DNA from 3 places in the Allobosea rubneri genome. Region 3 is predicted to be linked to each of the others. Evidence: predicted binding sites of a transcription regulator. Region 3 holds the regulator's gene; each other region holds the start of a gene.
What was found. The regulator PhoB, encoded in region 3, activates phosphate uptake and scavenging genes when phosphate is short. The targets are predictions, from matches to a motif close to TGTCATNNANCTGTCAT.

Region 1 (2,263 bases), on a different contig from region 3:
TGGTTGTTGTGCCAGCCTTCGCCCATGGTGATGATCGCCAGCCACCAGTTGTTCCGGCTCTCGTCGCCGGTGACGTAGTGCTTGTCGCCATGCACATGGGCGAGCGAGTTGATGCAGAACGTGCCGTGGTAGACCAGCACGGTCGAGATGAAGAAGCCGACGAACAGGCCCGACCAGCCATCGATGGCGAAGCAGGCGAGGGCGAGCAGGATCGCCGGCGCGAGTTCGAAGCGGTGCAGCAGCTGAAGCTCGGGGAAGCGGGTGAGATCGGTGACGGTCGAGCCGTCGAACTCGTGGTGCTGGCGGCTGAAGATCCAGCCGACATGCGAATAGAAGAACGAGCTCTGCACCGGCGAGTGCACATCGTGCTCGGTGTCGGCGAAGCGATGATGATGCCGGTGCTTCGAGGCCCACCAGATCACGCTCTTCTGGGCCGTCGATTGGGCGAGGAAGGCGAGGACGAACTGGCCGATGCGGCTGATCTTATAGGAGCGATGCGAAAAGTAGCGGTGATAGCCGGCCGTGACGGCGAACATGCGCAGCCAGTAAAGCCCGAAGCAGAGCCAGAGCGAGGTCGCGCTCACGCCGCTCCAGAGCGCGCCGAAGCAGGCGAGATGCGCCAGGATGAAGGGCACTGCCGAGGGGTAGACGATGTCGTCATGGTCGTGGGCTGAAGAGAGTTCTGACAAGATCGTTCTCTGGAAATGTCTGGCGCGGCATGCGGGATTCGCATGCGACCAAACAGGAGAGCGAGTTTGAGCGCAAGGTTCCCGAGCCCTTATGGCGACAATTGCGGCAGCGGGCCGCACGGCATGCGCCGCCGTCATGGGAAAAGGGCCGGAACGCACCCGCCGCGAGCATTGCTCATGGCGTTGGACCTCGAATGTCATCGAAGCGTTACGCTAGGATGCCTTGAGGGTGAGTGGGCCGATGGTCGGCCGACGGCAAACCGACACAGACGACAGCTACAGGATCGGCAGTGACACGAGCGGCAGCGGCGAAGGCGAGGCGAATGAACCAGGATCTGGCCGAAGCGGCGGCTTCGAGGGCAGCGACGCCGGCACCGGACGCCACGGTGCTCACTATCGACCATGAGCTGCGCCAATCGCCGCAGCGCTTCATGAATCGCGAACTGTCCTGGCTGCAGTTCAACCGCCGGGTGATGGAGGAAGCCTCCAACCGCAACCATCCGCTGCTGGAGCAGCTGCGCTTCCTCTCGATCTCGGCCAACAATCTCGACGAGTTCTTCATGGTCCGGGTCTCCGGGCTGCGCGAGCAGCTCAAGGCCGGCGTGGTGACGCCGAGCCAGGACGGGCTGAGCCCGGCCGAGCAGCTCGTCGCATTGGGGGCGGCGGTGTCCGACCTGACCCGCGACCAGCAGACGCGCTGGGTCGAGCTCAGGCAGGACCTGCAGGACAACCGGATCATCTTGCTGAAGGCTGCCGATATCGGCCCGCAGGAGCGTGTCTGGCTCGAGGATCGCTTCCTGCACTATGTCTTCCCGGTGCTGACGCCGCTCGCGATCGACCCGGCCCATCCTTTCCCGTTCATCCCGAATCTCGGCTTCAGCCTGGCGCTGGCCCTGGAGCGCATCAGCGACGGGCGCGCGCTCGACGCGCTGATCCGCGTCCCCGGCAAGATCGACCGCTTCATCGAGGTGCCTGATCTCGCCCGCGATGGCGTGCAGCGCTTCATCATGCTCGAGGACCTGGTCTCGCTGTTCATCGGCAAGCTCTTCCCCGGCTACGAGATCAAGGGCACCGGTTCCTTCCGAATCATCCGCGACTCCGATCTCGACATCGAGGAGGAGGCCGAGGATCTGGTGCGCGTCTTCGAGAGCATGCTGAAGCAGCGCCGCCGCGGCGTCGTCATCCGCCTCGAGCTGCATGCCGACACGCCGGACCACCTGCGCCAGCTGATCGTGCGCGAGCTCCGGGTCGATCCTGACGAGATCGTGATCGTCGACGGGATGATCGGCCTGAACGAGCTCTCGCAGCTCGTCGGGGTCGACCGGCCTGACCTGAAGTTCAAGCCCTACAATGCCCGCTTCCCCGAGCGGATCCGCGAGCATGGCGGCGACTGCTTCGCCGCGATCCGCCAGAAGGACCTGATCGTCCACCACCCCTATGAGAGCTTCGACGTCGTCGTGCAGTTCCTGCAGCAGGCGGCGCGCGATCCCAATGTCGTGGCGATCAAGCAGACGCTCTACCGGACGTCCTCGAACTCGCCGATCGTCCAGGCGCTGGCCGAGGCGGCCGAGGCC
Region 2 (2,263 bases), on a different contig from region 3:
AGGTCTTGAGCAGGTCGGTATCGATCGGTGGCCGCATCCTGGCGCTCCGGCAACAGCTCGGGCGAAGCTACAGGATGACGAGAGAATGGGCTATCGGCTGGCACTTGTCGTCATGGTCGGGACAAGCCCGACCATGACGACAAGTGTGCTTACCCCACTTCAGGCGCGAAATTCATCGCGACACCGTTGATGCAGTAACGCAGGCCGGTGGGCGGCGGGCCGTCGGGGAAGACATGGCCGAGATGGCCGCCGCAATTGGCGCAGTGCACTTCGACCCGGTGCATCCCGAAGCTGTAGTCCTCGCTCTCCTCGACCGAGCCCTGGAGCGGCTGGTCGAAGCTCGGCCAGCCGGTGCCGCTCTCGAACTTCTTGCCGGCCTTGAACAGCGGCTGGTCGCAGCCGGCGCAGGAGAAGGTGCCGGCACGCTTCTCGAAGTTCAGGGCACAGGAGCCGGCGCGCTCGGTGCCGTGGCCACGCAGCACGTAATACTGCTCGGGCGTCAGCTTCTCGCGCCATTCGGCGTCGCTGAGCTGGAAGGGGAATTCGCGCTCCGGCTTCCCCGTCTTGGCGAACATGTCCATCAGGCCCATGCAAGGCTCCTTTCCGCGCTGTCTCATCGGGAGTGTGGCGCGAGATATGGGGATTTGTCTTCCTGATTTCAGGGGGGCGGCGCGTCGCCCGCTTCACGTTCGCGTTCGGCCGAGACCGAGTTCTTCTCCGGCGCCGTCCCGCGTCACCCAACCGTCACGCGACTCCTCTAGTCGGCTCGCCATTGCAATCGTGACATCGAGGCAGGCGTGACGCAGACGGTCAGGGCGGTCAAGCGCAACACCAGCCTCGGGCTCAACAACGCAGTCCATCGCAGCAAGGCGCTCTCGCGCGCCGGTCTGCTGGAGCGGATGTTCACGCTCGCCTTCTCCGGTCTGGTCTACCCGCAGATCTGGGAGGACCCGGTCGTCGACATGGAGGCGCTGGCGCTGCAACCGGGCGACCATCTCGTCGCGATCGCCTCGGGCTCCTGCAACATCCTGTCCTATCTCACCGCCGACCCGGCCAGGATCAGCGCCGTCGACCTCAACGGTGCCCATATCGCGCTCGGCCACCTCAAGCTCGCGGCGTTGGCCGAGATCGAGGACCAGCCGACCTTCCGGCGCTTCTTCGGCGAGGCACAGTCCAAGGCGAATGTCGCGCTCTATGACCGCGCCATCGCGCCGCGGCTCGACGCGGTCAGTCGCGCCTATTGGGAAGGGCGGAGCCTGACCGGGCGGCGGCGGATCGAGGCGTTCGCCCGCAATTTCTACCGCCACGGCCTGCTCGGTCGCTTTATCGGCGCCGGTCATTTTCTCGGCCGCCGGCTCGGCTGCGATCCGCGGATCATGCTGGAGGCGAAGTCGATGGAGGAACAGCGGGCGCTGTTCGAGGCCCATCTCGCGCCGGTCTTCGAGAAGAGGCTGGTGCGTTGGCTGGTGCGCCAGCCGGCCTCGCTCTACGGGCTCGGCATCCCGCCGGCGCAATATGAGGCGCTGGCCGCCGATGGCGATGCCGGCATACGCAACGTGCTGCGCCACCGGCTGGAGCGACTGGCCTGCGGCTTCGATCTCAAGACCAATTACTTCGCCTGGCAGGCCTTCGGCCGCGGCTATGGACCGGGGCCGGATGCTTCGGTCCCGCCCTATCTCGAGCCGCACCATTTCGAGACGGTGCGCGAACGGGCCGGCCGGGTCGGCTACCATCAGGGCTCGGTCACCGCCTATCTCGCGCAGCAGCCGGCGGCGAGCTGCCATGGCTATGTCCTGCTCGACGCGCAAGACTGGATGAACGATGCCGAGCTGACGGCGCTGTGGTCTCAGATCACCCGCACGGCGGCACCAGGCGCGCGGGTGATCTTCCGCACCGCCGCCGATGAGCGGCTGCTGCCGGGGCGGGTGCCGGACGCGATCCTGTCGCAGTGGCAGTATCACGAGATGCGCAGCCGCGAGCTCGGCGCGCGCGATCGCTCATCGATCTATGGCGCCTTCCATCTCTATACGCAGGGCGGGGCGCAGGCGTGAGCGCGGTCCGGCACAGCGAGGATGCAGCCGGGCTGATGGACCGGATGTACCGCTTCCAGCGGCACATCTACGATGCCACCCGCAAATTCTACCTGCTCGGCCGCGATGGGCTGGTCGACGGCCTGCAGCCGCCGACGGGCGGCAGCGTGCTCGAGGTCGGCTGCGGGACGGGGCGAAACCTGATCAAGATTGCGCGCGCCTATCCTCAGGCG
Region 3 (2,263 bases):
CTGGTGCGCCGCGACACCGCGCTGGCGCAGAAGGTGATCACGGCCGACCAGCGGCTCGACAACCTCCAGCGCGATGTCGAGGAAAAGGCGGTGCTGACCATCGCCCGCCGTCAGCCGCTCGCCAACGATCTGCGCGAGCTGATCTCGGCGATCCGCATCGCCGCCGACATCGAGCGCGTCGGCGATCTCGCCAAGAACATCGCCAAGCGCGCCGTCGCGATCTCCGGCCAGTTCTCGCCGCCGCACCGCGCCGTGGTCGGGCTCGAGCATATGAGCCGCCTGGTGCAGGCTCAGCTCAAGGACGTGCTCGACGCCTATGCCGCCAGCAACGAGCAGAAGGCGATGGAGGTCTGGCGCCGCGACGACGAGATCGACGCGCTCTACACCTCGCTCTTCCGCGAGCTCCTGACCTATATGATGGAAGATCCGCGCAACATCACCTTCTGCACGCATCTCCTGTTCTGCGCCAAGAACGTCGAGCGCATCGGCGACCACACCACCAACATCGCCGAGACGATCCATTACCTGATCACCGGCCAGTCGGTGGAGGAGAGCCGTCCCAAGCTCGACACCACCAACATCCTGGTCGACCTGCCCGCAGCCAATGGCTGAGCGGACGGGCGCCTGAGCGGAGGCCGGACATGCCTGCACGCATCCTGATCGTTGAGGACGAAGAGCCGCTGACCCTGCTGCTCCGCTATAATCTCGAAGCCGAGGGCTTCGAGGTCGACAGCGTCGCGCGCGGCGACGACGCCGAGCTGCATCTGCGCGATCATACGCCCGATCTCGTCCTGCTCGACTGGATGTTGCCCGGCCTTTCCGGCATCGAGCTCTGCCGGCGCCTGCGCGCCCGCCGCGACACCGAGCGCGTGCCGATCATCATGCTGACGGCGCGCGGCGAGGAGACCGAGCGGGTGCGCGGCCTCGCCACCGGCGCCGACGATTATGTCGTCAAGCCGTTCTCGCTGCCGGAGCTGATCGCCCGCATCCAGGCGCTGCTGCGCCGGGTCAAGCCCGGCCATGTCGTCGGCATGCTGACCGCCGGCGATCTCGAGCTCGATCGGACGACGCGGCGGGTGCGCCGCGGCGGCGCCGAGCTGCATCTCGGCCCGACCGAGTTCCGCCTGCTCGAATTCCTGATGCAGGCCCCGGGCCGGGTCTATTCGCGGGCCCAGCTGCTCGACGCCGTCTGGGGGCGCGACGTCTATATCGACGAGCGCACCGTCGACGTGCATGTCGGGCGCCTGCGCAAGGCGATCACCCCCGACGACGCCAAGGACCCGCTGCGCACCGTGCGCGGTGCCGGCTACGCCTTCGACGAGACCTTCGCCCGCGGCTGAGGCTTCAGCGCGGCGCGGCGACAATCACCGCCGCGCCCGCGAGACACAGCACCGCCCCAGCCAGATCGAAGCGATCCGGCGGGACCTTCTCGACCAGCCACATCCAACCCAGTGACGCGACGATGTAGATCCCGCCATAGGCGGCAAAGGCGCGCCCGGCGGCGGCGCTGTCGATCAGCGTCAGGAGCCAGGCGAAGAGCGCCAGGGCGAGGAGCCCCGGCAACAGCCACCAGGCCGATTTGCCGAGCTTGAGCCAGGCCCAGAACGAGAAGCAGCCGGCGATTTCGGCCAAGGCGGCGCCGAGATAGATCGCGAAACCGGTCATGGCGCTTCGGCCAGCCGGGCAAAGACCGGGCGGTAGGCTTCAGAGGCCAGCGGCGACAGAGCGCGGGCATCGGCGAAGGCGAACCAGCGGATCTCGCTATGCTCGTCATTGGCGATAGCCGGATCGCCGCCATCCCAGCCTGTGACGCTGAACAGATGCCACAGGGCCGGCGAGACGCCGTCGCTCTCCGTCGTCTCGATCGTGGTGAAGTGCGCGAATGTGGTCGGCGTGATGCCGATCTCCTCCTGCAATTCGCGGATCAGGGCCTGATCGGCCGTTTCGCCGGGCTCGACATGCCCGCCGATCGTGTCCCAGCAGGATGGCCGGTTCCGGCGATGCGATGCCCTCAGCCCGAGCAGTACGCGTCCGCCCCGGATCGGCAGGGCGCAGGCATATTCGACAGGGCCCGCGGTTTCGTCGGTGCGCATCGGCGTCTCTCCCACCAATAGAAAAGCCGGCCCGAAGGCCGGCTTTGATGGCTCGATCGGTTCCTGCCGGATCAGGCGCGCACCTTGCGGTCGCGGCGCCGATCCGTTGCCGGCTGGTAGGCGATGCGGGCGTGATAGCCGCAATAGGGCATGCCGGTCAGCGAGCGGCC

Region 1: the regulator PhoB is predicted to act here: its motif matches at 885-901, upstream of RKE40_RS09540 (RNA degradosome polyphosphate kinase).
Region 2: the regulator PhoB is predicted to act here: its motif matches at 732-748, upstream of RKE40_RS13075 (BtaA family protein).

Annotation. Positions count from the first base shown of each region.
Region 1 covers NZ_JAWDID010000011.1:10,961-13,223, reverse strand. Annotated here, with positions in the region: gene RKE40_RS09545 (acyl-CoA desaturase) at 1-689, opposite strand, end outside; gene RKE40_RS09540 (RNA degradosome polyphosphate kinase) at 1,013-2,263, shown strand, end outside.
Region 2 covers NZ_JAWDID010000017.1:5,648-7,910, reverse strand. Annotated here, with positions in the region: gene RKE40_RS13085 (LysR substrate-binding domain-containing protein) at 1-37, opposite strand, end outside; gene msrB (peptide-methionine (R)-S-oxide reductase MsrB) at 150-581, opposite strand; gene RKE40_RS13075 (BtaA family protein) at 798-2,051, shown strand; gene RKE40_RS13070 (class I SAM-dependent methyltransferase) at 2,096-2,263, shown strand, end outside.
Region 3 covers NZ_JAWDID010000068.1:17,372-19,634, forward strand. Annotated here, with positions in the region: gene phoU (phosphate signaling complex protein PhoU) at 1-612, shown strand, start outside; gene phoB (phosphate regulon transcriptional regulator PhoB) at 642-1,340, shown strand; gene RKE40_RS26290 (YnfA family protein) at 1,345-1,665, opposite strand; gene RKE40_RS26295 (NUDIX hydrolase) at 1,662-2,093, opposite strand; gene RKE40_RS26300 (GcrA family cell cycle regulator) at 2,165-2,263, opposite strand, start outside.